Linked DNA regions of Metallumcola ferriviriculae. The protein of the gene in region 2 interacts with the protein of the main gene of each other region in a pairwise test. Links are inferred from orthologs where the notes say so. Each region holds a gene or a part of one and is shown on either strand. Other genes may lie near its edges.

Region 1 (15,792 bases), 590 kb from region 2 along the record:
AATACACTGCCCTGTCCGTACTTGCTTTCGGCCCAGATGATACCGCCATGAGCTTCAACTATGTGTTTGCAGATAGCTAAACCCAGACCTGACCCACCGTAAGCACGTGAACGGGATCTTTCTCCTCTATAGAAGAGTTCAAAAATATGGGGTAAATCCTCACCGCTAATGCCGGTACCATTATCAGATACCGAGATGATAATAAGTTGATTTTCCTGCACGGCGCTAATTGTGATTTCCCCATCTTTGGATACATGCCGGCGGGCATTTTCAACCAAATTGTCTATCACTTGAATTAGCCTATAACGGTCAACTTCAAGAGAGACCGAGGGAAACGGTCTAATTACTTTAAAATCGATGGGTTCGTTACTAAACTCCAACTCCCAGTTTTTAATTATATCGTTTAAAAGCGCCGCGCTATTTTCTGTGGTCAGGGTTAATGTCACTTTGCCTAATTCCAGTTGGGAAAACTGGGATAAATCGTCAATTAGTCGGTCGAGCTGTTCAGTTTTGTTTTTAATCACGGCTAAGTAGCGGTCAAACATTTCCTTATTGGAGGCGACTCCATCCTGAAGACCCTCAACATAACCCTTAATGGAGGCAATGGGCGTGCGCAAATCGTGAGAGATGCCCGCAATCATTTCCTTTCGTGCGCGTTGATATGCCGCCTGTTTATCCAAAGATTCTTTGAGCCGATGCCTCATGTTATCAAAGGCCCGGGCGAATTTACCCAATTCATCGTCTCTTTTATTGATAATTTCAAATTCCAGATTACCTTGGGATATATTTTGTGCAGCATTGTTCAACTCTGATAAAGGAGTTAAAATACTACGGGAAATGTACCAGGTAAATATAACCATAAGTATCAACAGCGATAAAAAGCCAAGGGAAAAACTACTAATAACAGATACTATGATGTTGGAAAAACCCCGTAATGGCTGTCCCGATGGGTCAACCTGGATAATTGCTTTTGCAGCTACTTGTCCATCTATAAAAATAGGTGTGGTGAATTTAAATAATTTACTGCTTAGCGCAGCAAGGCTAGCAACTTTATTTTTATGGTTTTGAATATCATTACTATCTTCCCGAGAATTATAGATCTCCTTGCCGCTTTCATTTGTCAATAAGAGAGTCAATTTATACTTTAGCAACAAAGGCTTTATTTTACGAGAGAAGGTATCACGGTCTTGGTTAAGCAACGGGTAATTATTTTGGACCTCTTTTATGACACGGTCGTTAGCTTGGATTAGTTTGTTTAGACCTTCTTCATTGATTTGGTCAGCGCTTTGAGCACGCGATAATGTCACACTGAGTGCAACCAGGGTAATAGCGACAGGTACGGTAACGATAATAATAAAAGCGGTAATCAAGCGAGCTTTAATACCTGTTTTCATAGGCTTGCTCCGTCAAATTTGTAGCCCACTCCCCAGACTGTTTTAAGAAATACGGGTTTTGATGGGTTCTGTTCCATTTTCTCGCGGATTCTGCGGATATGTACCGTGACCGTATTAATATCCCCGTAATCATCATAACCCCACACGTGATCGAAGATCTGTTCCCTGGTAAATACCTGCCCTGGGTGCTGGGCCAAGCAGTAAAGGATCTCAAATTCTTTTGCGGAGAGTTCAATTGTTTTACCGTCCAACTGAACGTTATATCCGGCGCCATCTATTTCCAGGTTGGGGAATTTTAATGTTTGTCTTGTATTTTCCGGGGCTGAAAGTGTGGTATAACGCCGTATTTGTGCCTTAACTCTTGCTACCAATTCCCCGGGACTAAAGGGTTTTGTCATGTAGTCATCTGCGCCCAACCCCAAGCCGAGGATCTTATCGACATCGGATTTTTTGGCGCTGAGCATCAGAATGGGGATTGTAGAGTTACTGCGGATTATTCTGCAGACTTCCATTCCATCCAGTTTCGGCAGCATTATATCAAGAACAACCAATAACGGTCGTTCTCTGCGATAAAGCGCCAGGCCTTCTTCACCATCAGATGCAATAATAACTTCAAATCCTTCTTTAACTAAATAGTCCCGAATTAGCAGAGCAATTTCCTTTTCGTCCTCTACTATAAGAATTTTTTCTTGGGACAAGAATTTCACCTACTTTCAGGCCCGGACCGGTAGTTATGGAACGAACCTACTTGTTAGCCACATAAGAGACTTTGCCTTTAAAACAAAATATCCTTCTTACTAAATTGATAAATGCTAATTAGATATGACGTACCTCCGTAAATGGCCATCACAACAGCGGCCGTTAAAAATTCACGATGGCCGGAAGCAGTAACAAAAAGTTTTGGGACTGCTTCAAAATAGCTAATCAGCAGATAAGGGCGGAGATTTACCGCTAGTTGTCCTAATACACTTAGGGTCATCAACAGCCCGATGGATATTCCCACTGCCGCACCGGTATTGGTAAATTGCAATGCTAGCAGCAAAATCACTGCTGAAAAGGTCAGCAAGGGTATAATGGATACCAAGTGGGCCCCGGCAGTGACCAGCAGTCCCTTGCCGGTGGATAACGACACATCATGGAATGTCAGCTGTTCGCCCCAACCAAAAAATATTGTGCCAAGTAAGTGCCCGGTCATTTGCGCAAAGGCCAGTAGAAAAACCATCGGTATTACTAATGAGATTAATTTCGCCGTCAATAGTTTAGTACGGGATACCGGATGAAGCAGCGACAGTTTTAAGGTGCCCCCAGCATATTCTCCGGTAATCATATCTGCCACGGTAATGATCAAGAAGATGGGCAGAATGAGATTAGTCATAGAGTTAAGCATATAAAGGGGCATATTTTGACCAGTTATCTCAAGAGGAATTTCACCAAGTACAGCTTCCAGCTTTGGCAGGAGACTGAATACCAGGGTGATTATCATGAAGACAAGCATTCTTTTACCAGCAAATATCTTTATTACTTCGTTTTTTATTAGGTTATACATGGCTTTCGCCTCCTTGGGTTAAGTCTAAGAAATATTGCTCAAAGGACTGCTGTTTAGGGATGACATAGTTTACAGCAATACCCCGGGATACTAGCATTTTGTTAGTACTGGCCGAAAAACCTCTATCTAACTCCACACTTAATCCCTGAGAGGTTTTACCGATGGATTTGATGAAAGGGGCGGAGCGCAGAATGTCTATGGCCAGGTCTGTTTCATCTGTAATTATTTCCACTACTTCATTATTGTGAGCCAACAGTTGTTTCACGGAACCTTGAGCAATTAAATCGCCCTCTTGTAAGATAGCCACTTTGTTACAAGTTTGCTCTACCTCATGCAGCAGATGGGTGGAAATAAAGAAGGTAATGTCCTGCTCCAATGACAATTGGCATATCATTTCCCGCACTTCCTTCATACCTTGGGGATCAAGACCATTAGTTGGTTCGTCCAAAATGACTAGTTTTGGGTAGTGCAGCAGTGTTCGGGCAATTCCCAACCGTTGCTTCATACCCAGGGAATAGGTTTTGACTTGGTCATTTGCCTTATTATCAAGTCTCACCATTTCCAGCACTTCGTGAATACGTTTTTCGGGTATTTGAGGATGTAAATTTTTTATCAAAGCTAGATTTTGGTGCCCGGATAACGATAGGTGGAATGCTGGAGTTTCAACTAGGGCGCCGACACTATTAATTGCATCGTTGAAATTGTGCATCAGGTTATGGCCGTTAATGTTTACAGTGCCTGCATCAGGGTGGACAAGTCCCAGAAGCATGCGTATAGTGGTAGTTTTGCCGGCGCCATTAGGTCCTAGAAAACCATAAATATCGCCCTCGGACACATCTAGCGAAATGTCATTTACCACTCTCTTGGCACCGAAGCTCTTGGATAGATTAATTACTTCAAGGACTGCTTTTTTCGTCATTTCGGTCACTTCCTTTTTACCGTTCTTTGACTACACCCTTATTCTGTCAGGTAAAGCTTACATTAGTCTTATGAAGATATTAAGAATTTATTAACGAACAAAGGATGACCGGTGAAAGCGTGGAAGTAATAGCAGGATTACAGCTAAAAAGGGCGGTAGAATAATCCTTAATAAATGCAACCATTTTCGAATTTGTGGTGTCTAATTATTAGACAGAGCCGGAGGATGGTATATGTTGACGGAAAAAGAACTGGTGGAACAATTAAAAAATGCCGAGGAAGAAGCGGTAGAGCAGTTGGTTGAACGGCTTGCTGACCGGCTACTGCGAACGGCTTTAGCTATTATCGGAGACCGGCAGTTAGCGGAAGAGGTGGTCCAGGATACCTTCCTTCAAGTATGTCGGAGGATTGGCTCTTTTAAGGGGCAGTCCTCCTTAGAGACTTGGATTTATCGTATCACAGTCAACCTGGCAAAAAACCGTATTCGCGGCGGCTGGTTTCGGCAGGTGATGGCTTTTAATGCCGGGGATTTTGATTTTGCCGCGGCCCCGCCTGGAGAACAACCGGAGAGTATTATTTTAAGGGATGAAGAGCGGGAGGCAGTGATAAGTACCTTAAAAGGTTTTCCGCTTAAATACCGGGAAGTGTTGGTCCTTTATTATCTGGAGGAGCTAAATATTAGAGAGATAAGTGCGATATTGCAGCAGCCGGAAGGCACGGTAAAAAGCAAATTATCCCGCGCTAGAATACTCTTGAAAGAGAATTTGACTAAAAAGGAGGTGGTTTTCAGTGAATAACGAGGATAGAAAGATTAAGGAAATACTGATTAAGGGGGGAGTGGATGGTGCTAGCTTCAGCCCAGAACAAAAAGTAAAGATGGTTGGGATCATGTCAGAGGAATTGAGCCGGCGTCCTGTGGGCCTTTGGCAGAAATTAAAATATCGCTATGAATTATTCTTGGAAACTACCTATGAAATATCTTTAACCCCTGTAATCGGGCTGTTTCTAATTGCGGCCCTGGCCGTAAATATTAATTTTCTAAGCAGTGACAACACTAAAAAGGGACAGAATGACCAACCGGTGTATTATGCCCGCCAAATAACATCTGCGCCGGATGGAAGCATGCAGATAGTATATGTACCGATGACTGGGGAGGTAAAATAGTATGTTTAAAGTGAGATTGACGGGAAGACAATTGGTGAGGCTGGGACTAACGGGCCTATTTTTACTGGCGGCGGCGTATTTAACCGCGCCCGGCTTAATTTTTACCAGGGCCCAAGATTTTTCTTCCCGGGGGGAGACCAAAAAAGCAACTGCTTATTACGAAACAGTGGCTAAGTACTTTCCATATTCCGCGAAAGCCGCCAGGGCATTGTATTTCTCTGCACAGCAGGATATACGCGGCAATGGTGTACCTGGTGCGATTAATATTTTCCCCAGATCTATTGGTACCGGCGATGGCTTTGGCCCAAAAGAATCCATAGAAAAAGCCATAGGTAAATTTAGCGCTGTCATAGAGCGCTATCCTCAATCCCCCTGGGCCCGGCACTCCTATAGGGAATTAGGTGAAGCATATTACGCGCTGTCCGATTATAAAAACGCTGAATATTATCTGATGCAGTCGTTGGAAGAAAGCGGTATGGGCGATTCCAGCAGCACGGAACTGTTGACGAAAATCTATCTTGAGCAGGAGCAAAATGAGAAGGCATTGGAGCTGGTAAATAAAAGTTTGGCGCAAAAACCTACTGCTAATCCTTTAGAAATGATGCGGCTTAAGGGTGAAGCGTTAATGGCTCTGAAGCGTTTTGACCAGGCACGACAAATTTTTGAAGGGATTCCTATAAAAGCGGAAAGAGATTTGACGGAGCTGCTACAAGATGAGGGACAGGAGACTGTTCGTATGAATATTGATCATTGGCAGGAAATTTCTCAGCGCTATTTAAGCCAATTGACCGGACTTGAAGAAGGGGAAAACACCGGTGTTATCAGAGGCCGGATAACAAAGAATGGTGAACCTATGGCAGATGTCAAAGTGTATTTACTTCAGGATTATGACGACAGCCATTATTCTTCAAACACTGAAGGTATCCCCTTTGATGTGACTGACCAAAAAGGGCGTTATCAATTCGAAAATTTAACCGCCGGAGAATACGCTTTGGGATTAACGCTTATGGCAGAAGATATTCGGGGATATACACTAAGAACGCGGGAGGAGAGAATAACACTTGCCCCGGCACAAGCTGCTATAATGGACCGTGATTTTATTCCGGTGATTGAGCTTAAGTCGCCTTTGGCGGGTACCGTAAAAGAGGATATTATTCAGTTTGCTTGGCAGAAAGTTGCTGGCGCGGCTTATTACGATATAATGCTGGGTGTGGTAAATCGTGATGCTGAAGGTAATATCAATGGTACGTATACCGGTAGTTTTCGTCATGATATTAGGGATAATGAACTAACGGTAGACATCCAGGATGAAATAAAGAAATCTAGGTTTAGCCGCAGCATATCATATTCCGGCGGCAAGGTAGACCCCTTATCCGTCTTAGGGCCGCTGTACTATGGCGGTGAATATACATGGGGTGTTGTTGCCTACGATGAAGCGGGTGAACGAATCAGCGACAGTACTGGATATGGTTTTTTTGCTCGGGAGAAGGACTTACCGATGTTTAAGATAGAGGACACCGGTTTGACCGATGCGGACCGGTTGTTGTTAGAGCGAAAGTATGAAGAGGCCGTTGCCCAATATCAAAAGCGGCTGCAGGAGAACTCCAAAGACGTTCATGCGTTGTTGGTTTTGGCTCGTTTATATGACCTGGGGATAGAACATGACCAAAAGAACCCTGCTGAGGCCGCTAAATATTACCGCAGAGTGTTAGCGGTGGAAGATACCCCCGAGGTGCGTAAGGCGTTAGCCGATGCTTATTACAATGCGGGAATGAACCAAGAGGCAATGGACATTTTTGAAACATTATTGGGCACCGGTGAAGAACAATGGTATGTCCATTATCGAATTGCCCGGCTGCAATTTCATCTGGGTGAGCCGGCTAAGGCGCTGGCTAATTTGAAGAATGTTGTTGCGATGGAAAATGGAGAGTATGTCCGTGAGTTTCCGGTTATTTTAGCCTTGCTGCTTAATAAAAATGAGCAGGCCCTGTGGTTTGCGGAACAGGTAGATGATGGCTCAGAGTACTTGCAGCTACTGAAGCAATATATTCAAAAGGGCTATGCAGTAAAAACTGATTCAGAGAAAGCGATTGCAGCAGGGCATTATGACCCAGCCCTTGAATCGCTGGGGGATAGTGCGCATGACCAATTTATCAAGGGACTGCTTATTAGGGCCACGGCACGTAATTACCCCCGGGAATTGTTAGAGGAAAGTATTGCTGAGATTAACGATGACACATTAGCTGCATTTTTTGAAAAACTGGCTTGGTAACAGCTTTCTAATAGAATAAAATGTTTTCGCTTGTTATGACTCGCATTCTGTGCGGGTCTATCTTTTTTTTAATAATATATCAACACCAAAATAAAGGTAATTTACAGAATTGTTAGAAAATATTATTAAGATAGATACTGCTGCGTAAAATGTACTAAGGGGTTCATCATGGGGAGGGATGCCTGTGAAAAACAATCGGGTAGTCAGATCTAGTGCACCATTTAGTGACTTGGACCCGCAGACATTTGAGTGGGTCATAGAACATATGGAAGTGGAAAGGTTTAAAGCGGAAGAGTATGTTTTTCACCATGGACAGAAGTCTTTGGAAAAGCTGTTTTTTGTAGTAGAAGGATTGGCCGAAGTACTGGTAGAGAATGACACAGGCAATGAATATGTAGTAGGAACCAGGAAGCCCGGTGACTTTTTTGGAGAGACCGGGATTCTGTCCCAGAAGGAATATGCCGGGTCTATTAAAGTAGTCAGCTCGCTGGTTTGCATGACCTTAAAGAATACTGATTTTGAATATTTGTTGGCAAATGATTTGAACTTTGCCAATTTCTTCAGCAAGATATTGACACAACGAGCCAGAGGTCTGTATGAAGAATTATATTTAGAGCATTCTCACTTAGCCACAGGTTTGGACAGCCGACCATTTCGGAAAAAAGTATCGGAACTGATGACTAAGGAAGCCGTGTCTTGCGATACAAGCCATAATGCTGCTGAAGCGGGGGAGATTATGGCAAAGCATAATATTGGTTCTCTTTTGGTCCTTGCAGGAGATAAGCTGGTGGGTATTATCACTGAGAAGGACTTGGTTACCAAGGTGGTGGCTGCTGATCAGAAACCACGGGAACTGGGTGTTTCAGCGGTAATGGATACAGAAGTAGTGACACTGCCGCCGGATGCTTTTTTCTACCAGGCACTGCTTGCGATGGTCAGAAATCGAGTTAAGCATGTGGTTGTCACGGATGGGGAAGACATTTCCGGGGTGGTAAGCCTTAGGGATTTGGTCAAGGCCCGTTCCAGTGGTGCACTGACTATTGTAGACAGAATTGAGACAGAAGACAACCTGGATGCATTGGTTGCTGCCCGCCGCGAGGCGGACCATGTCTTAACGGCACTATTCTACGAGAAGGCTCCCATCCCGGAAATTTGTGAAGTGATTACGGAGCTTAATGATCGTCTCACGCGGAAGATTATCGTCCTTGCTGAGAAAGAAATGGAACAGGAAGGCTGGGGGACGCCGCCGGTATCGTACTGCCATATTGTCATGGGCAGCGGCGGTAGGAAGGAGCAATTATTTCGTACTGACCAGGATAACGGAATAATCTATGCAGATAGCAGCTCTAAACAAACAGCAAGTTTAGAAAAATATTTTCTTAATTTAGGTGAAAAAATTGTCTCTGGCTTAGAAAGATGTGGCTTTTCTCGCTGTAATGGGGGTGTTATGGCAAATAGCCCTAAGTGGTGCAAATCTGTTTCTGCTTGGAAAAAGGATATGGATAAATGGGTATTGGAACCGGAGGGGCAAAAACTTAGAGACTTAACAATCTTCCTGGATTTCCGCCCTGTCTATGGTTTGCAGGACATGGCGTACGAACTGAGGCGGTACATTTTTCAGAAATTCAACCAAATGCCCGTGGTATTAAAGTATCTGGCTAGGGATGATTTAGAGCATGGCGTACCTATCAGTTGGCTCGGCAATGTTATCACGGAGAAGTCCCGAAAACATCGGGGGCAGTTGAATTTGAAAACGGCTGCTAGTGTCCATTTAGTGGATTGTGTGCGTATCTTTGCGCTCCGTGAGAATATAGACGAGAATTCAACATTTGAGAGGATAACCCAGCTTGCTGACAAAGGGGTTCTATCCAGCGACGATAGCGAAATCTTTAATACTGCCTATCAGTCTCTGTTAATGTTGCGCTTAAAAGGAAATCTCACCAAAGCAAACAAGGGTTTGGTGCCTGATAACTATGTCAATCCAGTGTCATTGAGTAAAAGGGAACGGACGGTTCTAAAGGATGCCTTTTGGGCAGTGAAAAAGCTGCAGCATCTTACAGGCCAAGCGCTGCAGGTAAGGAAGTAGGGAGGGAGATGTATGACAGTACCGATACTAAAGTTTTTATATAACAGCATATTGAATAGGCAGCGGCTTGACCAGGATATGGTAGGTATGAAAGCAAAGATAATTTCCCACCTTGCTGCAGGTTGTGAACAGGATAATTTGATGAAACTGCCGCTGTGGGATGTGCCCTTTTTAGTTATCGATACAGAAACCACTGGGCTTCACCCAATGGCAGGTGATGAGATTATCTGGTTCGCAGCCGTACCCATGTCGGGTCTAACTATCGAAGAAAACAAAATGTACGATAACTTGGTTAATCCTCAGGTTGAATTACCCTTGGAAATTCAGGAATTAACCGGAGTGCGTCCGGAACAATTAGCCGGTGCACCGACAATATATACCGTTTTGGAACAATTCCTTACCTTAGCATTTAACCGGGTATTGGTGGGATATAGATTAGACTTTGATTTTAGATTCATTAATTTAAAATTGCGTCGCTGCTGTAAAACGAAGCTCAACCACCATGTGTTGGATGTAGCAGTATTATACCGCGCTCTACACCCAGAAGCATCAGATTTTACCTTGGACCAGTTGGTACGCAAATACGACATTGATGCTGCGGGTCGACATACTGCGCCGGGAGACGCATTGGTGACCGCAAAGCTTCTGGTAATATTATTGAGGGAAGCTGCTCAATCCAGGAATTTAAACACCCTGGCACAGTTATATTATTTCTTACATTGGCGGGCGATGTTTTGAGGATACTTTACCGCAAAGAAAGCCGGACCCGGTTATTAACTGGGTCCGGCTTGTTTAATCTTACTTTTATGCCAATATGGCGGTGAAATGACATTCGTAATCTAGTAAGTATGCTTATACGTCTCCTTCTTCCGGGACGATGCAGATAAATGCAAAGTCCGCTGTGCCATTATTTCTGAACTGGTGTTCCGTTCCCCCGGGGACATATGCAACGCTGCCCGGACCTAAGTTGTGCTCATTTCCGTCAAGAAACAGTATCCCTTCGCCACTGACGATATAATTGATATGAGGCCAAGGATGGGAGTGCTTAGGGGAATTGCCAGATGCCCCCAAAGTAAAGTGGCGCATAACCCAGCCTTCCCATCCCTGCTCGGGACCGATTAATACCTGCTTCAAAGCGTTTTTCACACCAGGGGCGTTTACTGTTGTAGACTTAATGTCCTTGACATTACTTACATACATAAGTTGTCCTCCCTTCTTTTAATGAGCAATTCCATTTATTTTTGCTTTTTCCTGCTGTCTCAGGTTGTTAAATTATACTTTTGGGTATTTTGGTTATGTTAATTGATGGTATAAAAAATCAATATTCAGAAAGGGGAATTATAAGTGGCAAAAGTGTTGAACATAACCGCTAATCCTAAGCCTGTGGAGTATTCGTATAGTTTGTCTATGGCACAAGCATTTTTGGAGGCCTATCGCCAGGAAAGTCCTAATGATGAAATAACAGAAATAGACCTCTACGAGACGGACATACCTTTTGTAGATAAGTATGTTCTTAGTGCATGGGATAAACTGCAGCAGGGTACGGATTTTGATGCATTGAGTGATGCAGAAAAAAACAAGGTTGGCCAGATGAACCAAATGGTGGACCAGTTTACGGCTGCAGACAAATATGTCTTTGTAACTCCATTATGGAATCTCTCTGTGCCGCCAAAAATGAAGGCCTATATAGACACAATTTGTATTGTCGGCAAAACTTTCAAATATACCGAGCAGGGCCCGGTAGGATTGATGAACGGGAAGAAAGGCATCCACATTCAAGCCCGAGGCGGGATGTATTCCGAAGGGCCGGCTAAAGACTTAGAATTTGGCGATCGTTACATACGGGGGATATTGAGTTTCCTTGGGGTAGAGACTGCAGCATCTGTCATTGCTGAAGGGATGCTGCAATGCCGGATAAGGTTGATGACATCAAGTCCCAGGCGATGGAACGGGCGAAACAGGCGGGTAAGGAGTTTGCCAAGTAGATTTAATAAGCAGCAAGGCTAGGCCGGCGGCGGACCCCTTAAAGGTATGGTACCCGCAGCCTTTTATTATTTTTATTTTAATGGGGTGATGAAATGCACTACTGGAAAACGCCCTTAGGAAGATTGGTTATTCAGCTAATTATTGGATTGTTAGCGGGAATTTTTCTTATCAAAGTGTTTGCAGAGATGGCCCAAGGGGTGTTGATGAATTCACTAATGAATTTTGACAATGTATGGGGGGACTTTATTCGCAGTTTCTCCGACACAAGGGTTACCCGGTCCATCATTTTTGTGACGGACTTGGGTTCAGCTACCATAGAGATACCCCTGTTTTTGATGGCGGCCGCTTATTTAGCATTTAGAATCAAGCATACTTGGGAAACGGTTATTTTGGCGGTTGCTTTAGCAGGAGGATGGCTGCTTAATGAAGCTCTAAAGGCGGCCTTTCACCGCAGCCGCCCGGGAATAAAACATCTGGTAGAAGCAGGGGGTTACAGTTTCCCCAGCGGCCATGCTATGGTTTCCGCAGCATTTTACGGCATGCTGGGTTATATAATTTGGTTAAATTTAAAAGAACGGACAACCTATGCTTGGGTGATTTTACTGCTGACGGCGGTTTTAATTACCGCCATTGGTATTAGCCGCATTTACCTTGGTGTTCATTTTCCCAGTGATGTGATTGCTGGTTTTGCCGCCGGAGGGGCATGGCTTGCCGCCTGTATTACAGCATTAAACGGAATCAGGTATTATAAAGGTAAGCGAGTGCATGATGGTAATGAAGGAACGTAGCTATACGGCCCGAAGAGTTTGGCCCCGAAGATCTAAAGTCAAAAAGGTGTTGACATAACCGGAGAACTGGTGTTTCAAAAGTAGCGCCAGCTTTAGCCAAGGGCAAAGAAATTGTTGAGAAACTATTAGTGAATTTAATGGCTGAATAAAAGTTTGGGGGATGCCGTCAGGTACCCCCATATAATTTTGTTTTTTGAGCGACTTCGTTTTATAGCCTTTCCCTATCGTCCTAAGTCTAGGGCGGACCTTTCACATCAATTCTTACATGAGCACAGTTTTGTACCGTACGTAATAGGAAAACTTACCTCAGTCCTGTACCGTTACCCGATAACTTGCGGCTACGGGATTAAGACCAGATGAAGGGTTAAAGCAGCATGTAATGGAATAAAGCGGGGATGTATTAAATGTGTCATACTATTTCTGGATAATGAAATATTTGTATGAAATATTTGTAGTAAGTAGCAGGAAAAAGGCGATAAATATCGAAATTGCTAAGACGTGTAGACTCAATACTAAATCAGCGACAGAGGAGAGAAGTATGAAGCCACAAATTGATGGACAGCTGCTAAGTAATAATACTTCCGGAAAAGTGTATCGCAATCTTTCGGTTGCGCAATTGGTGGAAAAGGCGTTAGCACGCGGTGAAGGTACAATGGCGTCTAATGGAGCACTATCGCTTCTTACGGGTAAATATACCGGGCGTTCTCCTGACGATAAGTTTACTGTCGATACTCCAGGTCTGAATGGCGACATTGACTGGGGTACGGTAAACAGGCCTATGTCCCAAGAAAAATTTGAGCTGTTATACCAACGTTTATTGGCGTATTTGCAAAACCGGGACGTATTTATATTTGACGGTTATGCCGGAGCGGACCAAGAATATCGTCTTCCGGTTCGATTTATTAACGAATTTGCATGGCAAAATCTTTTTGTTCACCAGCTTTTTATTCGGCCTACCAAAGATGAATTGAATAGTTATCAACCAGAGTTCACTTTAATCGGGGCACCGGGTTTTAAAGCTGACCCTGAGGTGGATGGAACTAACTCCGAGGCCTTTGTGGTGGTTAATTACGATGAAAAGGTTGTAATTATTGGCGGTACTCATTATGCTGGTGAGATGAAGAAATCCATTTTTGGCGTTATGAATTACCTGCTGCCGAAGCGGGATGTATTTCCCATGCATTGTTCTGCTAATGTCGGCAAGAATGGTGATGCTGCGTTATTTTTTGGCCTTTCCGGCACCGGGAAGACTACTCTTTCTGCGGACCCGGACAGGTATTTAATTGGTGATGATGAGCATGGTTGGTCGGATTCAGGCGTATTTAATTTCGAAGGCGGATGCTATGCAAAATGCATCAATCTCAGTAAGGAGAAGGAACCGCAGATATGGGAAGCGATTCGTTTTGGTACAGTAATAGAAAATGTAGCAATTGACCCGCTTACCCGGGCGGCAGACTACGACAGTGACAAACATACGGAAAACACTCGGGCAGGATATCCTATTGATTTTATACCCGGTGTGGTACAGTCCGGTGCCGGTGATCACCCTGAGACGGTAATATTTCTTACTGCCGATGCATTTGGCGTTATGCCGCCTATTGCTAAATTAAATGCAGAGCAAGCCATGTATTATTTCCTTTCTGGCTACACCAGTAAACTGGCAGGAACGGAACGGGGTATTAAAGAGCCGCAGGCAACATTTTCGACATGCTTTGGTGCGCCTTTTTTACCGTTAAGGCCGATGGTTTACGCAGCGATGCTCGGAGATAGAATCGCTAAGCATAACACTCGGGTATTCTTAATAAATACCGGTTGGTCCGGTGGTCCTTACGGAGTGGGTAATAGAATGAACCTCAACTACACCCGAGCTATGGTTACTGCGGCATTGAACGGCCAATTGGACGATGTGGCATATCGCTCTGACCCGGTATTTGACATCTCTCTGCCGGTTAGTTGTCCCGGTGTGCCCACTGAGATACTTGAGCCCCGGGCAACCTGGAGTAATAAAGAGGAATACGACCGCGCCGCCAAAGGATTAGCCCGGAGATTTGCTGATAATTTCAAAAAGTTTAGCGGTGTACCGGATAAACTTACTACGGCAGGACCAAAGATTGAATAATGTAAAATACATGTGTATACTTTTTAATATTTCTAAAAAGGAAACCCACCATCCCTTTGGTGCGGTTTCTTTTTACTTAATGGAATTAACATCACTTAATCTGGGCAAAAATAAAGAAAGTGACGGCTAAGCGGGAGGCAAAAATTATCTTCAAATTAGAGCAGCGTCATGAATTCGTCAGAGGCACCTGGGCCGGTATAATTGGTGCAATTGCCAAATACATCTTTAACGAATTAATGCAGGTACTGAACATCGCTAAATATGATAACAACGCCACGGCCATAACCGTGGTTATGAAAGGATATGAGCATAATCTGGCTTTTTGGCTGTTCGGTTTTTTAGCTGCCATGATAATTGGCGCTTTTTTTGGAGTTATTATTGCTTTTATGTATTCCTATATATTCACAGAAGAAAGCTATTTATTTAAAGCTGCCGGATTAGGGGTTGCTATTTGGCTATTTAACTTCGGCTTGATATCCAAGGCATTTCATTACCCGGCCGATATTAAATGGAGTATGGGCGATGTGCTTTCTATGCTGGTAAGTTTAATAATATACAGCATGATTACAGCGTATTCGCTTAAGCAAATGGGCTTTTTTCGTGACCCATCAACAGATGAAGAATATTTCTAGGGAGCCAGTTGTTCTGGCTCTTTTTAAATTCTAAGCGCGTCCGGCTGAGTGAATCATTGTGCAGCTGCTTATGGCAGGATAATTTAGCCTAATTGCAGAATCTGTGTTAGAAACATGAAGGGCAGAATGAAAGTGGTGAGGGTATTGGGCAAGATACGGCTTAATTGGGATGGCAAAGATAAGTGGCTGCTAGCTTTGGATGAGCAGGGACTGCCTATTTGGGGAGAGGAAGAAGACCTGACAGGATATCCCTTAAACAACTGCCAATACATAGGAAACATGTCTCGCTTGTCGGGCACTTTTTTGGATGGGAATTTACTCATTAAGGGAGATAATCTGTACGTACTGAAAGCGCTGGAAAAGGATTTCACAGGTAAAATTCAATGTATCTATATAGACCCGCCTTTTAATGCAGCTAACGGTACCATGGGCTATATGGATGAGTTTGACCATGGAATATGGCTGTCAATGATGCAGACACGTTTGGCAATGGTAAAACGCTTTTTAAAACCGTCAGGCACTATCTTTATTCATATTGGTTACGAAGAGAAAAGTTATTTAAAGGTGCTTGCCGATGAGATCTTTGGCAGAGATAATTTTGTGTCGGAGATAACCTGGCAGCGGGCTCCGGACGGGAGAACGGTATTGGGTCAGGGCTCTTCGGTAATTCCGCACACCAGCGAATATCTCTTGGTCTACGCCAAGGATATCGACAAGGTTAAGGTTTATGAGGATAAAAAGGTCGTTCTGGCCACTGACCAGGTACTAAGGCAGTATAATCAAGTGTTACAAATACATTCCCCGGCGCGGCTTGTGGCAGAGAATACGGATCGCCGGGGAAACATAATCCGTATTTACCGTTACGGTCAGTATAGTCTTACGCGGTT
Region 2 (15,721 bases):
TGCAGGCCTACAGCCCCCAGATAAGCCAAAACCAGATTCATGACCGGCCCGGCCAGACTTACCATCATCATTCCCTTACGCCGGTCGCCGCGAAAGTGGAATGGATTGACCTGAACCGGTTTAGCCCAGCCAAATCCTACAACAATAAACATCAAGGCACCTAAAGGATCAAGGTGATTAAGCGGGTTTAAAGTCAGCCGTTTTTGATACTTGGGGGTTGGATCCCCTAGCATATAGGCTACCTTTCCATGGGCATATTCATGAAAGACAATGGCAATAAGAATAGCTGGGATTGCTGCCAACAATGAGTTGATATCCATACTGTGCATTTACAACACTCCTTTACTTTCCAACCAGTTACGAACAAACCGCTGCTGGTCCTGAACAGTCTCTACTTTCCCCTCAAGCACTGCGGCCTCCAAAGCAAATAAGACCTTGCCGTACACAGGCCCGGGCTCAATACCCATCTTTCCAAGCACCTTCCCATCCATTTTAAGCAGTTGCGGCAGCCGTGTGCGCAGCCGAAAGTATTGATAGACATTTTGTTCCACTTGTCCTTTTATAAATAAAAGAATTAGTGCCATCCCTAATGGAGAGCAATCCTTTAATAACTTATGCAGTTCACCCGGCCCCGGTGTTTCCAAGTCCTGCAGCATGGCTGCAGAATCCTCCTCTAAACAGCGCTTTAAGGAACTGCGCTGTTCTTTGGTAATCGAAAGCTGGTCTAGCCATGCAACCGCACTAGTTTCATCGGTTTCTCGTAAAATAACAGTGAGAAAAACCAACCATCGCTCTAACGAAACCCCAGTAATGTCTGCTACTGCGGTGATCACCGGAATTACTTTATTTAAGGACTCTTGTATAGAGTTTTTCCATTCTAACCCCGGAATAATCTGCGGCCAGATACCCAGCTCCGCCAACCGCCGTAAACTTTTCACCGGGTCGTTTTCTGCAAAGATTAATTTTAACTCATTCCATACCCGGTCTGGACTAATGTTTTTCAGTGCTTCCTCAGCAACAGCGTTGCTTAATACATGAGCAGTTTGTGGTTCCAATTGAAATTGATAACGTTGTTCAAACCGCACGGCCCGTAATATACGGGTAGGATCTTCGATGAAACTGAGGTTATGCAGTAATCTAATGCGCTGCTCTTCCAAATCACTGTAGCCGCAAAAAAAGTCAATCAGCAGGCCAAATTCATCGCGATTGAGGCAGATTGCCAAAGCATTAACGGTAAAATCCCGCCGATAGAGATCTTCCCTTAAGTTGGTTTCCTCTATGGTAGGCAAGGCTGCCGGATACTCATAAAATTCTTTCCTAGCAGTGGCAAAATCAACCTTAATGTCTGATGGCAAGTGTACGGTTGCGGTATTAAATTTTTCATGCACCCGTACGTTACCGCCAAACTCAGCGGATAGTTTTTCCGCTAATTTTGGGGCACTGCCTACCACAACTATATCTAAATCCAGATTGGGTACACCCAGAAGCAGGTCCCGTACGAACCCTCCCACCAAATAAGCACCCCAATTATTTTCGTCAGCCAAGCGACCAATTCCTGCAAGCAGCTTTAACTGTTCTCCCTCTAACTGCTCCCCCAGCAAGTCAAGTATATCCGGCATGGTCTGCCAATCACACCGATCCTGGTAAAGTGTATTAAAGGGATGCGCATAACCATCACCATGCATGGTGCGTAATATATCACTTCGGGAGATAATACCTACTATTTTTTCTCCAGCCATTACCGGCAGTCGGCCCACATCATACCTGACCATTAATCTCTGAATTTCCGGTAAAGGCGTGTCCGGAGAAATCACTTTAACCTGCCTGCTCATAAATCCTTTCACCGGCGCGTGGCCTAAGCCATGATGCAATGCCTTATCCACATCCCGGCGGGAGACCATACCGACCAGTTTGGCGTCTTCCCTTATAGGCAGCCCCGAATGTCCGTAGCGCAGCATCATCCGACCGGCCTCTTTGATAGTTGTATCAGGAGCCAGCACTTTAACTGGATAGGACATAATTCCGGCCGCGGTGACTAGGGGTCGTACATTTTGTTGAAGTAATTCTATCAATTGCTGGTTGATGGTGGCTGGGTCGCCGTTTTTCACTGTGGCGGCAGCCGCTTTTGGATGACCGCCGCCGCCAAACCCGGCCATAATGGTATGCATCGGAACACAGTCTAAGCTGGTACGCCCTACCAGATGCACCCTTTTGCCCATTTTCACCAGGGAGATGAAAGAATTAACGCCTGTAATTTCCAGTAGTTTGGCGGTAAGATAAGCGAGCCCACCTATGTAGTCTTCCACTTTTACTTTGCTCACCAAAATTAAAATGCCATTAATACTTACTTCAGTAATATTACTGAGCATACTATTAAGCAAGCCCTGTTGGGCCTCATCCAGATGCTGTTCCATAAATCGTGACACCACTGATAAGTTAGCCCCTTTGTCAAGCAGCAGTGCCACTGCCCGAACGTCCCTAGGTGTAGTTCCGGGATGAGTCATAGCCCCGGTATCCTGATAGATTCCCAAGGCAAATATGGTGGCTTCAAATGCAGAGATACTTTGACCTTGGGTTGCCAGTTCTTCCACTAAAAGCGTGGTAACGGCACCCATCTGCTCCTGTTTGAGCCTGTAGGCCTTAATACCGTCTTTTTGTGACGGGTGATGGTCATAGACAAGCACCTCCCGCGCGGAATCCAATGCCCACTCCATTTCTCCCAGCCGTTCTGGAGTATTGGTGTCAACAATAACCACCCGGTCTAACTGCTGCTTTTCCACCTGATGAGCGAATAAAATAGGGAGGCTGTCCTTATAAAGAGACAAAAACTCAGCCACAGCCGGACCGGCTTTACCGGACAGTACCATTTTCCCTTTGGGAAAAAGCTTCTTAGCGGCAACCATGGCCGCCAAACCATCAAAATCTATATTCCTATGAGAGAGAATTAATTGCAACATTTACCCCTCCGAACAGCCAAATACTGCCTTAGATTATATCATTAAAGCGGCGGTGAGGCCAGAAAAGCGCACATTAGAAAAGCAGCACCCAAAGGGTGCTGCCATGAGCTACAATATTTTTCTGAGAAAATCCTGGGTTCTGCTGTTCTTTGGATTGCTGAATATATCCTCAGGAGTACCCTGTTCGACAATTACCCCTTCGTCCATGAACAGCACCCTATCCCCCACTTCCCGGGCAAAGCCCATCTCGTGGGTAACAACTACCATAGTCATACCCTCTTTGGCCAAATCCTTCATAACCTCCAGCACCTCACCCACCAATTCTGGGTCTAATGCGGAAGTGGGTTCGTCAAAAAGCATCACTGCCGGATTCATGGCTAGAGCCCGAGCGATAGCTACCCGCTGCTGCTGACCACCAGAAAGGTTGTCCGGATAAGCATCGGCCTTATCGCTAAGGCCAACCTTAACTAGTAGCTCTAAAGCCTTTTCCTTGGCTTCAGCTTTGGAAAATCCCCGCACCTTGGTGGGTGCTAACATTAGGTTTTCTACAGCGGTCATATGCGGAAACAGGTTAAACTGCTGAAACACCATTCCGGTCTCCGCCCGCACTTTGTTAATATTAGTTTTAGGGTCAGTTAAATTGAAACCGTCAATAATTACCTCACCGGAAGTGATTTCTTCTAACATGTTTAGGCATCTTAAAAAGGTACTCTTACCGGAACCGGAAGGCCCGATAACACATACCACTTCCTGCTCCTTAATGCGTTCGGTAATTCCTTTAAGCACTTCAAGCTCACCGAAATTTTTGTGTAAGTCCTTAACTTCTATAATTGTACCCTTATCCGATTGGCTCAATTTACATCAAGCCTCCTCTCAACATATCGCAGCATTAATGTTATAGGAATTGTTAAGCTCAAATATAATACGGCCAATAGTGAATAAATCTCAAAGTAAGCGAAGTTTGACGCTACACTAATCTGCGCCTGCCTAGTCATTTCTGCCGCACCAATAATAGTAAACAGTGAAGTATCTTTTAAGCTGATAATAAACTGATTACCCAGCGAAGGAATCATGCGACGAAACGCTTGGGGCCAGATAATATGATACAAAGTGTGGTAATGGTTAAGCCCCAGGGACCTGCCCGCCTCTCTTTGTCCTTTAGGCACACCCTCAATAGCACCCCGCACTACCTCGGCAATGTAGGCCCCGGAATTAATGGCAATCGCAGTTATTCCGGCCGGTAATATGTCAAGATTTAGCCCCAATAACTGCGGCATGGCATAATAAATCCAGATTGCTTGCACCAGAATCGGCGTGCCCCGAATTACCTCTACATAAACTGTTGCCGCCGAAAAGGCGTATTTATTCTTGGCAGTACGGCCTAGGCCCACAATAGCACCTAGAAAAAAACCTATAGCCAGGCCGCCCACTGTAAAAATAATAGTAAGCTTCATTCCAGCTAATAAAAACGGAAGGGCCTGAGCGACATACTTGAATTGCAAATCCATTAAATCACCTCTGGGGATATTTACCACTTTTACTCATATAAATGTTAGAGCGTAACACTGGGTTACGCTCTATACTGCAGTTAGAACCAACAACTTATCCGTGAATAAATTTATCATCCACATATCATAGCAAGGTCCTTAAACACTAATAAAACCTATTTCTCCGGTTGTTTACCGAACCATTTTTCATAAATGTCGTTGTAAGTGCCGTCATCTTTCATTGCCTGAAGTGCTTCGTCAACCTGAGCAGTTAATTCGCTGCCTTTAGGAAAAGCAATACCGTAGGACTGACCTTCCATTAATTTGCCAACGGTTTTAACTTCGCCGTCACCAGCAGTCTTAATATAATATTTCACGTTAGGTGCATCATGGACAGCAGCGTCTACATTACCGTTTCTTAAAGCCATGTAAGCATCTGTGATATTCGGGAAAGGAGTGTTTTTCTTCACGCCGTCAATACTTGCTACGAAATCATAGCTGGTAGCACCGGTTTTTGTTCCTACCACTTTACCCTTTAGGTCTTCTTTACCCTGAATATCAGAATTATCGGCTCTAACCATGATTAATAATCCGGAATCATAGTAAGGCATGGAAAAGTCAACTTTCTCTCTACGTTCGGGCTTAATGGTCATACCCGCAATAGCTGCATCAATTTTATCCGTCTGCAGAGACGGTATTAAAGCGTTGAAATCCATGGGGCTTAACTCATAGTCTACTTCCAAACGCTTGGCAATTTCGGCCCACATATCAATGTCAAAACCTTCATAATTACCTGTTTCTTCATTACGGAATTCAAAAGGTACAAAGCTTGTATCAACACCAACAACTAGTTTTTCTGCCTTATCTTTCGGTTGTTCCCCTGCCTGTCCACCGTCGTCTCCTGTGCAACCGGCTAAAAGGCCAACCCCCAACAATAATACAATTGACAATACCAATATCTTACTCTTACGCATATTCTTCCTCCTCCATAAATTTGTCTGCCTCTCCACATCATAATCATATTATATTATACACGATGCTATGACAAAAGTAAATGAAGGTATATTATCATAAATACTGTATACAGTCCAGATTTTTTCTAAAAATCGACTGAAAAAATTTCTAGAAAACTTAAAAGGGCCGTATAGGCCCGTCTGCTAACCAATAGACTGAAGACAAACTTCTTTCTTTTTTGCCAATCTTTCCGGCATCACATCGTTACGAATTAAGTCCTGATAAGTCTCGGCCTTAATTATTAATTCCGCCTGCCCGTCTTTAACCAATACCGCCCCCGGTTTGGTAAGACGGTTATAATTATTGGCCATACTATAGCCGTAAGCGCCGGTACAGGGCATCAGCATGAGATCGCCGGCCTCAGTTTGGGGCAGTTCTACGTCCCAAGCAAGCATATCACCGGATTCGCAGCATTTGCCGGTAATCGAAACTGTTTGCTCCAATTCTCTATCAGCTTTATTGGCTAAGATAACCTCGTACTTAGCCTGGTAAAGAGCCGGGCGAATGTTATCCGTCATACCGCCATCCACAGCCACATACTTACGAACACCGGGTATTTCCTTGACTGAGCCGATGGTGTAAAGTGTGCTGCCGGCAGGACCGGCAATAGACCGGCCAGGTTCTACCAACACCCGGGGGGATAATAGCTCAAACTCCTCAGTTTTCTCTTTCACCCGAGCCATAACCATGTCGGCATATTCTTCAACAGCTGCCGGTTGGTCACCATCAGAATAATAAATACCAAAGCCGCCGCCCAAATTAAGTTCCTCAACAGCTAATCCTGTTTCCCGCTTAATGTCAGCAACAAACTGTACCATTACATCAACTGCATGCACATAGGATTCCATCTCAAATATTTGCGAACCAATATGACAGTGTACTCCCCGAAAAGAAACATGCTTTTCCTTGACTGCTTTCACCGCTTCCAAGGCCTGCCCGTTGGGTAAAGTAAAACCAAATTTAGAATCAATCTGTCCGGTCCTAATATAATCATGAGTATGCGCTTCCACACCTGGTGTAATACGCAGTAGTACTTCCGGCACGCAGTGACGTTCCCGAGCCAAAGCATCCAAAATCTCCAACTCATAAAAATTATCCACCACTATCCGGCCCACTTCATTATCCAAAGCCATGCGCAGCTCTTCAGGCGTCTTATTATTACCATGGAAGTAAACTCTGTCCATCGGAAAGCCGGCCTTAAGAGCTGTATATAATTCACCGCCGGAGACCACATCAAGACCCAGACCCTCTTCCTCAATAATACGACAGACTGCCGTAGTTAAAAATGCCTTGCTGGCATAAAGAACCTGGGCATTATGATACTTTTCGGTAAAAGCGTTATAATATTCTCTGCAGGTTGCCCGCATTTTCGTCTCATCAAAAATATATAAGGGTGTGCCATACCGTTTGGCTAAGTCTACGGTATCGCAGCCGCCCACTTCCAGATGTCCTAGGTCATTAATCTTCATAGTGCCATGAAATTTCATTTGGTTCCTCTCCTTTTTTGATGATTTTACCAATACTCTATGTAATATTATCTCTAAAAAAACAAAAAACGACAGTGAGCATTCCTCACCGCCGTATTATGGCGCACATAGAAACACCCATCTCTTTCCCAGGTAAGCGAGATAGTTCTCCACCGGACAGCCAGGGCAGCTACCAGTGACAGTCCTACACCTATTAAGCGTAGACCCAGCCCAAAAACAGCAGCGGTTTTTGGACTTCGGCGAATGCCCCTTTCCTATGAGATCACAGGTGCCCTCCTCACTCATAGTAGTAATGGCTAATTCGCGCCTCTACCTCACCTCCATCAAGAGATGAGGCATTAATATTCTTTTAAAATATATTAACACAGACACCACGTTATGTCAACTAATTTCCAGGCTAGCAATAACTTGACAAAATGGTGCCTGACACCATTTTGTCAAGTTATTGCAGATGGCATGTGCTGTTAAGCAGCGATATTATGGGTGGATGGTTTTTTGGAAATTTGATAATGTTCACTGCTGTATTCCCCTGCTCAATCTGCCACATGGCTTTAAGAGGCAAATCCAATACGGAGCAAAGAATGGTACGGATAGTAGCACCGTGGGAGAAGACTGCCACTTTACCGGCATATTCATTCTTTGCTACAATATCCTTCACCGCCTGATAGGCCCGTTTCTTAACCAGGGCAAAGCTTTCTCCCTCAGGCAGGTTTACTTCCGCCGGGTTTTCCATCCACTGCTTGACTATGTCAGGGAAAATCTTATTAATCTCTTTAAAGGTACGGCCTTCCCATGTACCGAAATTGATTTCCCTCAGTCGTCTATCTGCCGTTACTTTAATCGCTCTACTATCCGCAACTGCAGCAGCGGTATCATAGGCCCGAGATAAATCACTGGCATAGATGGCGGTATATCGCACTTCTTTAAGCCAGTGTGCCAATTCTTTCGCCTGTCTTCGGCCCACTTCACTTAAGGGTACATCCTGGTGTCCCTGATATTTATGGTCCTGATTCCACAATGTTTCGCCATGACGGACTAAATACATTTCAAGCATAATCCTTCTCCTTTAGCGTTTTAAATTCCTAATAGTTTAAGCATATAGCGGTAAGTATTACTGGGGCGTCCAACTCACAGCTTTAAGGCACGGGCTTCCTCATTAAAGTAATTCGGTTATCATGAGCTGCTAAGATTACTTTTACCTTTTATTTGTTATTCTAATTCATCATAATAATTCCTTGTTTTATTTGCCAACTTGCAGAGGGAAAAACCTTTTTGGGGGTAGTCATGAAGGAAAAAATATTGATATGGGAGAAACTAGTATATAATGCTTTAATCAAACAAGTATGCCAACTAAGAGGTGAAGAAAATATGTTAACAACAATTCTTTTTGATTTGGATGGTACAGTGACAAACTCACTGCCGCTGATCAAACAAACGTATGCTAAAGTTTTCAAGGAAATGGGTTTAAACTGGGGTAACGATGATGTCATGCGGCTGATTGGTCTGCCGCTTAAAGAAATCGGGCGGCAGTTTGCCGGTGAGCTTCGGGTAGAAGAGTTTTTTGATCGCTACCAATACTTTTACCGCCGAGAACACAACCGCTGTATGGAGGTTTACCCGGGCACCGAAGAATTACTTAACCAACTGGGCAAACAGTTTACTTTGGCTATCGTAACTTCAAAGAGCAAAGTGGGCACGGAAATGACCTTGGATTTCCTAAAGCTTAAAAATAAGTTTTCAGTGGTGATTACTGCTGATGATGTGGAAAAGCATAAGCCAGACCCGGAGCCAGTAGAAAAGGCACTTGCATCATTAGATGCTCATCCTGATGAAGCAGTTTTCATCGGCGATAGTCCCTTTGACATTGTCAGCGGTAACAATGCCGGCGTTACCACCATTGCCGTCAGCTGGGGCATGGCTGATGCAGCAGAACTGAATACACATCTGCCAAACTATCTAGTGTCCAGCCGTGAGCAGTTGAGTGTAGTTATTGAAAAAATCGCCCAGGAGGGCGCACTGCCCCAGAGGGTCTCTAAAAAATGAATACCTACCTTTAACGTGACTGCTTTAATACTATAAAGTAGGGTAAAAAGATATTCCGGAGGAAATTTCGCATCCGGAATATCTTTATTAGTGTAATTTTCTTTTAGCAATCAAATAATAATTATCGCCATCGTAGCTGCCATGAGGCTGATGGTGCTACGCAGCGGTATGGAAGTCTATATATAAATAAAGAACCCTGCAAAATGCACAGGGTTCATAGCTTCTTATTTATATTTTAGGGAGACAGGCCAGGCTCTGCTTGACACTTTCTTCAGCATAGTCCGCATCTTCCAGTTTATTACCCAGGTAAGCGTCGTAAGCAGTAAGATCAAAATGGCCATGACCGCTAAGGCCAAACAGAATGGTCTTTGCTTCACCCGCTTCTTTGCACCTTAAGGCCTCGACCACCGCACCATGAATCGCGTGGGAAGATTCCGGTGCCGGTACTATTCCTTCACTGCGAGCAAAACGGATAGCCGACGCAAATACTTCATTCTGACCGAATGCCTGCGCTTCGATCAATTTATCTTGGTAAAGCTGACTAACCAATGATGAAGCACCGTGGTAGCGAAGCCCGCCCGCATGAATTCCCGGTGGTACAAAATCATGGCCCAGGGTGTACATCATAGTGATAGGCGTCAATTGAGCCGTATCGCCAAAATCATAGGCAAAAGTACCCTTTGTCAAGGTAGGACATGCACTAGGTTCTATCGCTATAACCCGCACTTTTTTATTTTCAGTCAAATTATCTTTTATAAAGGGAAAACCCAACCCGGCAAAATTACTGCCGCCGCCGCAGCAACCGATAACTATGTCGGGATATTCGTCTACTTTAGCCAACTGCTGACGCGCTTCCAGACCAATAACTGTCTGATGCAGCACCACATGGTTAAGTACGCTGCCTAAGGCATAATTAGTATCGTCGCGCTGGGCTGCGTCCTCCACAGCTTCACTAATAGCGATACCTAAACTGCCCAAGGACTCAGGGTCTTTGGCCAAAATACTCCGTCCTGATTCAGTATATTGACTGGGGCTCGCTATTACATTGGCCCCGAATACTTCCATGAAGGATCGTCGGTAGGGCTTTTGGCTGAAACTAATCTTCACCATATAAACCGTACACTCTAGACCAAAGAACGCACAGGCCTGGCTCAGTGCTGTTCCCCACTGACCGGCGCCGGTTTCCGTGGCCAATCTCTTGATACCCGCCTGCTTGTTATAATAGGCCTGCGGTATAGAGGTATTGAGCTTGTGGCTGCCTGAAGGACTGACGCCTTCGTATTTGTAGTAAATCTTTGCTGGCGTATCCAACTCTTTTTCCAAACGGACAGCACGATAAAGAGGTGCCGGCCTCCAAGTACGGTAAATATCAGCTACCTCTTCAGGAATATCTACCCACCTGTCGGTGGTTACCTCCTGTTTTATCAGTTCCATTGGAAAAATTGCGGATAAATCTTCAGGTCCGGCAGGTTGCTTGGTGGCAGGATTCAACGGTGGCTTTGGCAGATTAGGCATATCCGCCTGAATGTTGTACCACTGTCTCGGCATTTCCCTCTCATCCAACAAAATCTTCACAGCTTCTTTTTTACTCATCTTACTCATCTCTCCTCTCCTAATCTAAAACTAAACTAAACTCATGTTTCCACTATTTTACTAAAAGCCGTCACCATTGTCCAGAGGTTTTTATGGTATTTCTTTGCAATTGCAATAACTTGACAAAAAGGTGCCTGGCACCTTTTTGTCAAGTTATGCGGAGAGGGATTGTTCCCATTTGCCGCAGCGGTCGCCCCAGCGGGCCAGCGGCTGTCCGTCCATACTGATCTCGATTACTTCGCAGGCGTTGGCGCAGCCGGAACATTCAAAACTTCTGGTATCGAACTGTTGGTCTACCAAAGAGAAGCCGCGGAAATCTGTATATCCTTTCTGCTTTACTTTTTCCTGGGCTAAGATTGCGGCCCCCACGGCCCCCATAACATTGAAATACTTCGGGATGATTACTTCCTGGCCCAATGCTTTGTTAAAGGCCTTGTGCATACCGGCGTTAGCGGCTACCCCGCCTTGGAATACCACCGGTCCCAAAATTTCCTTTCCTTTACCCACATTATTTAAGTAGTTGCGCACCAGTGCCTCACAAAGTCCGGCGATTATATCGGGCAGACTGTGCCCCATCTGTTGTTTGTGGATCATATCAGATTCGGCAAAAACCGAACAGCGCCCAGCCACCCGAACGGGGTTATCGGTACGCAGAGCCAGATCGCCGAACTCTTCGATGGCCACGTCCAGCCGTGCCGCCTGCTGGTCAAGAAAGGAACCGGTGCCCGCGGCACAAACGGTATTCATGGCAAAGTCACTGACAATCCCGTTACGAAGAATGATTATTTTAGAATCCTGACCGCCAATTTCTAAAACCGTCTGTACTTCGGGAACCATCTCGATAGCAGCAATGGCGTGAGCGGTAATCTCATTCTTCATCGTATCCGCACCTACAATCACCGCCGACAGGTTGCGGGCACTGCCGGTAGTACCTACCCCTGCTACTTGATAAGTCTGCCGCATATCCTTTTTTAATTTCATTAACCCGTTTTTCACTGTCCTAATGGGCTGACCCTGCGTGCGCAGGTAGAGTGACTCCATTATTTCCCTATCTTCATTCATCAGCACTAAGTTAGTGCTGACTGAACCCACGTCTAATCCCAGAAATACCTTCATCACTACATCACTCCTGTTTGAGCATATTTCTGCCGATAAATTAAATCTACAAATGCCTCCAAGCGCGTCACCAATCCAGCTTTCCCCGTTTGTTCATCCACGTAGATGCTCATTACCGGTATGCCGTGGTCCTTACTCACCCGCGGCAATATAGTCTGGGCCACAATTTCCGGCATACAGGTTAAAGGTGCCAATTGGATGACGCCGTCAAAGCCCTGCTGCGCATAGTCAACGGTTCCGCCCACCGTTTCCCAGCCGTGGCCACCGACAAAATGGTTAAGATAGGGCTTGGCCAGCTTTCGCAATCTTTTATTGCTTTTAATTGGGATAATACCTCGGAAAATATGATCATTTATCCACTCACTGAGATAAACTGAACGACTTACTTCAGCGCCCATTCGGCCTAAATGCCTTTCCATATCCAGATTTACAAAGGGTTCTAAAATGGTATAAATTTCTCCCACCACAGCAATTTTTACCGGCTGGAACTCCGTCTTTTGGGGCAGCTCCCCCATGTCTGCCATGGCCCGGTGGGCAGCTGCATAAATGTCATTCCTATTATCTACCTGTTCTATTTCCACAACCGCTTTATCGAAAATACGGTCTGCTCCTCCTTGGCTTTTCTCTCTCGGTCTTATCTGCTGCAGTTTTATTTCCGCCAAATCAATAGCCCGCGCCTTATACCAGGCCAGTTGTACCGCCTTTATTATTGTCGGCCAAGATTTACCGTTTGCCAGGGTGCGCACGTCGTACATCAAGTCGCTGAAACTTGTATCCGGCGGCTCTAGCACCACCATCTTCATATCTATTCCCAGATCATACAAAATTTCGCGCTGCACTTGGGCATAATAGCCAAAACGACAGGGCCCTAGACCCCCTGCCATGAGGATAGTGTCCGCCCCTATTTCTCGGGCTTCCAGATAGTTGCCCAAGTTAATCTTCAATGGAAGGCACGCAGATTCAGGGGAGTGCTGGGTACCTAAGGATAGTGTTCTTCTGCTACATAGAGGGGGCACAATCACCTCCAGCCCCACATGCTCCAACATTGCTTTAATAGGAATATGTATGTATCCCATACGGGGAACGGTTATTGGCAAAGAGTATCCCTCCTTACGATCATGTCCCAAAATGCTTCCAATCGGGTAACTAATCCTGCTTCTCCGGTGTGTTCATCAATGGTCAAAAATAAAAACGGCATAGTGCCGGCACGCCGGATATAGCGTTCCACCAGCTCACCGACAAGGGAATCGGGGCCGCAGCCGAAGCTTGCCACATGAATAATCCCTTTAATATCCGGTCGCTTCATTAAATGCAGCGCCGCCCCTATCTGGCGCTTACCCAGGGTCCAAAACATACGCTTAGGCAGCTTGGCTGCTTCATTTTCGATGATAGCATCAGGTATGTTTTCAGCCGTCACCACCCGCGCTCCCTGCTTGTGCAGCCGTTGAATAATGTCCATACTAATATGGCGATCGTAAATGTTATAGCCATGTCCCAGCAGACCAAGCACCGGTCGCTCCGTTTCCTGCTGTTCCTCATGACAATAATCTCTTTCGCCGGTCCACAATTCCAGGGCCTGCATAGGAGACTGCCCCTTTTCCAGAAGCAGTTCATACTGTTGCTGGGAGAAACGAGCCAGATGCCAGGCCTTACGTATTTTAATCCGACTGTTAGTGAGGTAGCTGCCCATTGTTACTGCCGCCTTCTGAGCTGCTTTTTCTGTTTTACTTAAATCAAAATCTACCTCTATCAAGTGGGGGAGCTTAATATCTGCCGCCTTAATCATGTCCGGCAGGCCCATGAATTTGGGACAAATATATTCTTTCTGGGCTGTACTTACCAACCGGGGCAAAAATAAATAGTCCACCTTATCAGCCAAATCTACCACATGCCCATAAAACAATTTAACCGGTAGGCATGCTTCATCAACTGCTAGAGAAACGCCCCGATTTAGAATTTTTTTATTAGTCGGTTGAGATAGCACCACTTCGGCCCCCAGATTATGAAAGAAATCACACCATAAAGGGAAGAAATAGTAGTAGAACAATCCACGCGGGATGCCGACTTTAACCATATAAGATACCTCCTTATATCTCTCATAGGGTTACCGAAAAACGCATGGAATATTCTGCTATCATCTCAAAGTATCGTCAAGTCTAAAACTAACGTAGGAGTGATTGAATTGTTTAAGCCGAAAAGAATCTTTTTCGAACAAGGTGCCCTGGAATATCCAATAGGTGAAAGACTATTTTCTTTATTTAAAAACAAAAACATTCCGGTGTCTATGCTCAAATCGCATAATCGCGTGACAGGTATTCCGGGGAAAAATCCCCGTGAGGCGTATCTCGAAGGCAAAAAAACTATGGTAGTAGGGGTGCGGAAAAGTCTAGACTTTGCAACCTGCAAGCCCTCGGCCCACTTTCAACTGCCCTTGGTAACCAGCTGCATGGGAAAATGCCAGTATTGTTACTTAAACACTCAATTAGGCAAGAAACCCTATATTCGGCTGTATGTAAACATAGAGGAAATTCTCGGCAAAGCAAAAGAATTGATTGAGGAGAGAAAGCCTGAGGTGACAGTATTTGAAGGCGCGGCCACTTCCGATCCGATACCCGTTGAACCATATACCGGCGCTCTACAGCAAGTAATCCAATTCTTTGCCCAAGAGCCCCTGGGAAGATTTCGATTTGTCACTAAATTTACCGATGTGGACTCCCTGCTTACCAGCACCCATGAAAAGCACACCACCGTCCGTTTTAGTATCAACAGCCAGCCCATTATATCTACTTTTGAACAGGGCACTCCCCGCTTAGAAGCCCGAATTGACGCCGCCAAAAAGGTCTATAGTGCCGGATATCCCCTGGGTTTTATCGTGGCACCAGTATTTCTCTATAAAAATTGGCAAACGGATTACCATACTATGCTGGAAAAACTATCCCAAGCTTTAGATAATACCGATGATAACCCGCCCCGCTTTGAAGTAATCAGTCATAGGTATACCCTGCGGGCGAAAAGCACTATCCTTGAAGTGTTTCCTGACACCAAGATTCCCATGAAGGAAGAAGATAGGCAGTTTAAATACGGTCAGTTCGGTTACGGCAAGTACCTTTACCCCAAAGAAAAAAGAAAACAGGTTATTGATTTCTTTACAACAGAAATCAATAACCTGTTTCCCAATGCAGCAATTGATTATATTATTTGATTACCGCAAATCTATTCTAAAACCTTATCTCTCAATACTGCCACAGCGGCCGCGCATTGAGCCCGGGTGGCATCTTTCTTCGGGCTAAACCCGGGGTAGAGTAACCCTTCTTCTTCGGCTGCCTTGATATAACCACTGTACCAATAATCACCACTACTGCTTTGTGCCCGTGCCTCTAATCCTAAGGCCCGTACCAGCATGGTGGCCACTTCCGCGCCAGTGATATTGTCACCCGGTGCAAAAATATCCTGGGCTTTTCCTTTGATTAATCCTTTATCAACGGCAGCCTTGACCACCGGATTAGCCCAGTGCGAAGCAGTCAAGTCTTTAAATTTATATGTTTTACCTGCTGCCTCTTTAGCATAACCCAATCCGTAGACTAAGAACTTGGCAAACTCTGCCCGGGTCACCAGTTTTTCAGGTTTAAATGTACCATCAGGATAACCGTTAAGTGTCCCGTCTTTGACCAGCTGCTTAACCGCCGGATATGCCCAGTGACCCTCGTTAATGTCCGTAAATTTACTCAATAAAGATAACCGGCGCAGCCGCAGGTAAACAGAATCACCATTTAAATAGTCACTCAAGGCAATCAAAGCCTGTTTTGTAGCCATCATATCCGTACGTCCACCGGGTATGTGGGCAAAAGAGCCGTCCGCCAATTGATAATCGATTATGGCAGTGATAGGATTGCTGCCGTCCGCCTTGGTCCAGCGCGGCGCAGCCGGATCCATTCCCAGCGCCATCAATCCCTGCACCACACTGGCGGTAGATTCCAGGTTTTCTGTGCCCCAATTAGCAAAACCACCGTTAGCAAGCTGCTCT

What was found.
Region 1: the proteins of lysA (region 2) and MFMK1_RS17415 interact in binary tests that used the Escherichia coli proteins (3 or more experiments, as listed by UniProt). The link is inferred for Metallumcola ferriviriculae from one-to-one orthologs.

Annotation. Positions count from the first base shown.
Region 1 is NZ_CP121694.1:3,512,881-3,528,672, reverse strand. What follows is about bases 242-3,216. They hold MFMK1_RS17415 (response regulator transcription factor), read right to left. Parts: upstream 2,093-3,216; coding sequence 1,391-2,092; downstream 242-1,390. Other genes in these bases: MFMK1_RS17405 (ABC transporter ATP-binding protein), read right to left, coding at 2,933-3,216; MFMK1_RS17410 (ABC transporter permease), read right to left, coding at 2,170-2,940; MFMK1_RS17420 (sensor histidine kinase), read right to left, coding at 242-1,394. In the rest of the region: more of MFMK1_RS17420, read right to left, coding at 1-241; more of MFMK1_RS17405, read right to left, coding at 3,217-3,859; MFMK1_RS17400 (RNA polymerase sigma factor), read left to right, coding at 4,092-4,655; MFMK1_RS17395 (hypothetical protein), read left to right, coding at 4,648-5,022; MFMK1_RS17390 (tetratricopeptide repeat protein), read left to right, coding at 5,024-7,294; MFMK1_RS17385 (DUF294 nucleotidyltransferase-like domain-containing protein), read left to right, coding at 7,479-9,380; MFMK1_RS17380 (3'-5' exonuclease), read left to right, coding at 9,393-10,118; MFMK1_RS17375 (cupin domain-containing protein), read right to left, coding at 10,233-10,580; MFMK1_RS17365 (phosphatase PAP2 family protein), read left to right, coding at 11,459-12,154; pckA (phosphoenolpyruvate carboxykinase (ATP)), read left to right, coding at 12,693-14,273; MFMK1_RS17355 (hypothetical protein), read left to right, coding at 14,393-14,905; MFMK1_RS17350 (site-specific DNA-methyltransferase), read left to right, coding at 15,032-15,792. UniProt on the Escherichia coli protein: Response regulator member of the two-component regulatory system CpxA/CpxR which responds to envelope stress response by activating expression of downstream genes including cpxP, degP, dsbA and ppiA.
Region 2 is NZ_CP121694.1:2,930,702-2,946,422, forward strand. The notes cover bases 4,774-7,677. They hold lysA (diaminopimelate decarboxylase), read right to left. Parts: upstream 6,946-7,677; coding sequence 5,602-6,945; downstream 4,774-5,601. Other genes in these bases: glnH (glutamine ABC transporter substrate-binding protein GlnH), read right to left, coding at 4,774-5,418; cobC (alpha-ribazole phosphatase), read right to left, coding at 7,388-7,677. In the rest of the region: MFMK1_RS14445 (site-2 protease family protein), read right to left, coding at 1-329; MFMK1_RS14450 (CBS domain-containing protein), read right to left, coding at 330-2,957; MFMK1_RS14455 (amino acid ABC transporter ATP-binding protein), read right to left, coding at 3,066-3,788; MFMK1_RS14460 (amino acid ABC transporter permease), read right to left, coding at 3,809-4,465; more of glnH, read right to left, coding at 4,621-4,773; more of cobC, read right to left, coding at 7,678-7,999; MFMK1_RS14480 (HAD family hydrolase), read left to right, coding at 8,230-8,988; MFMK1_RS14485 (TrpB-like pyridoxal phosphate-dependent enzyme), read right to left, coding at 9,217-10,581; MFMK1_RS14490 (acyl-CoA dehydratase activase), read right to left, coding at 10,735-11,697; MFMK1_RS14495 (CoA protein activase), read right to left, coding at 11,700-12,794; MFMK1_RS14500 (acyl-CoA dehydratase activase-related protein), read right to left, coding at 12,785-13,771; splB (spore photoproduct lyase), read left to right, coding at 13,871-14,899; MFMK1_RS14510 (ECF transporter S component), read right to left, coding at 14,911-15,721. UniProt on the Escherichia coli protein: Specifically catalyzes the decarboxylation of meso-diaminopimelate (meso-DAP) to L-lysine. Is not active against the DD- or LL-isomers of diaminopimelate.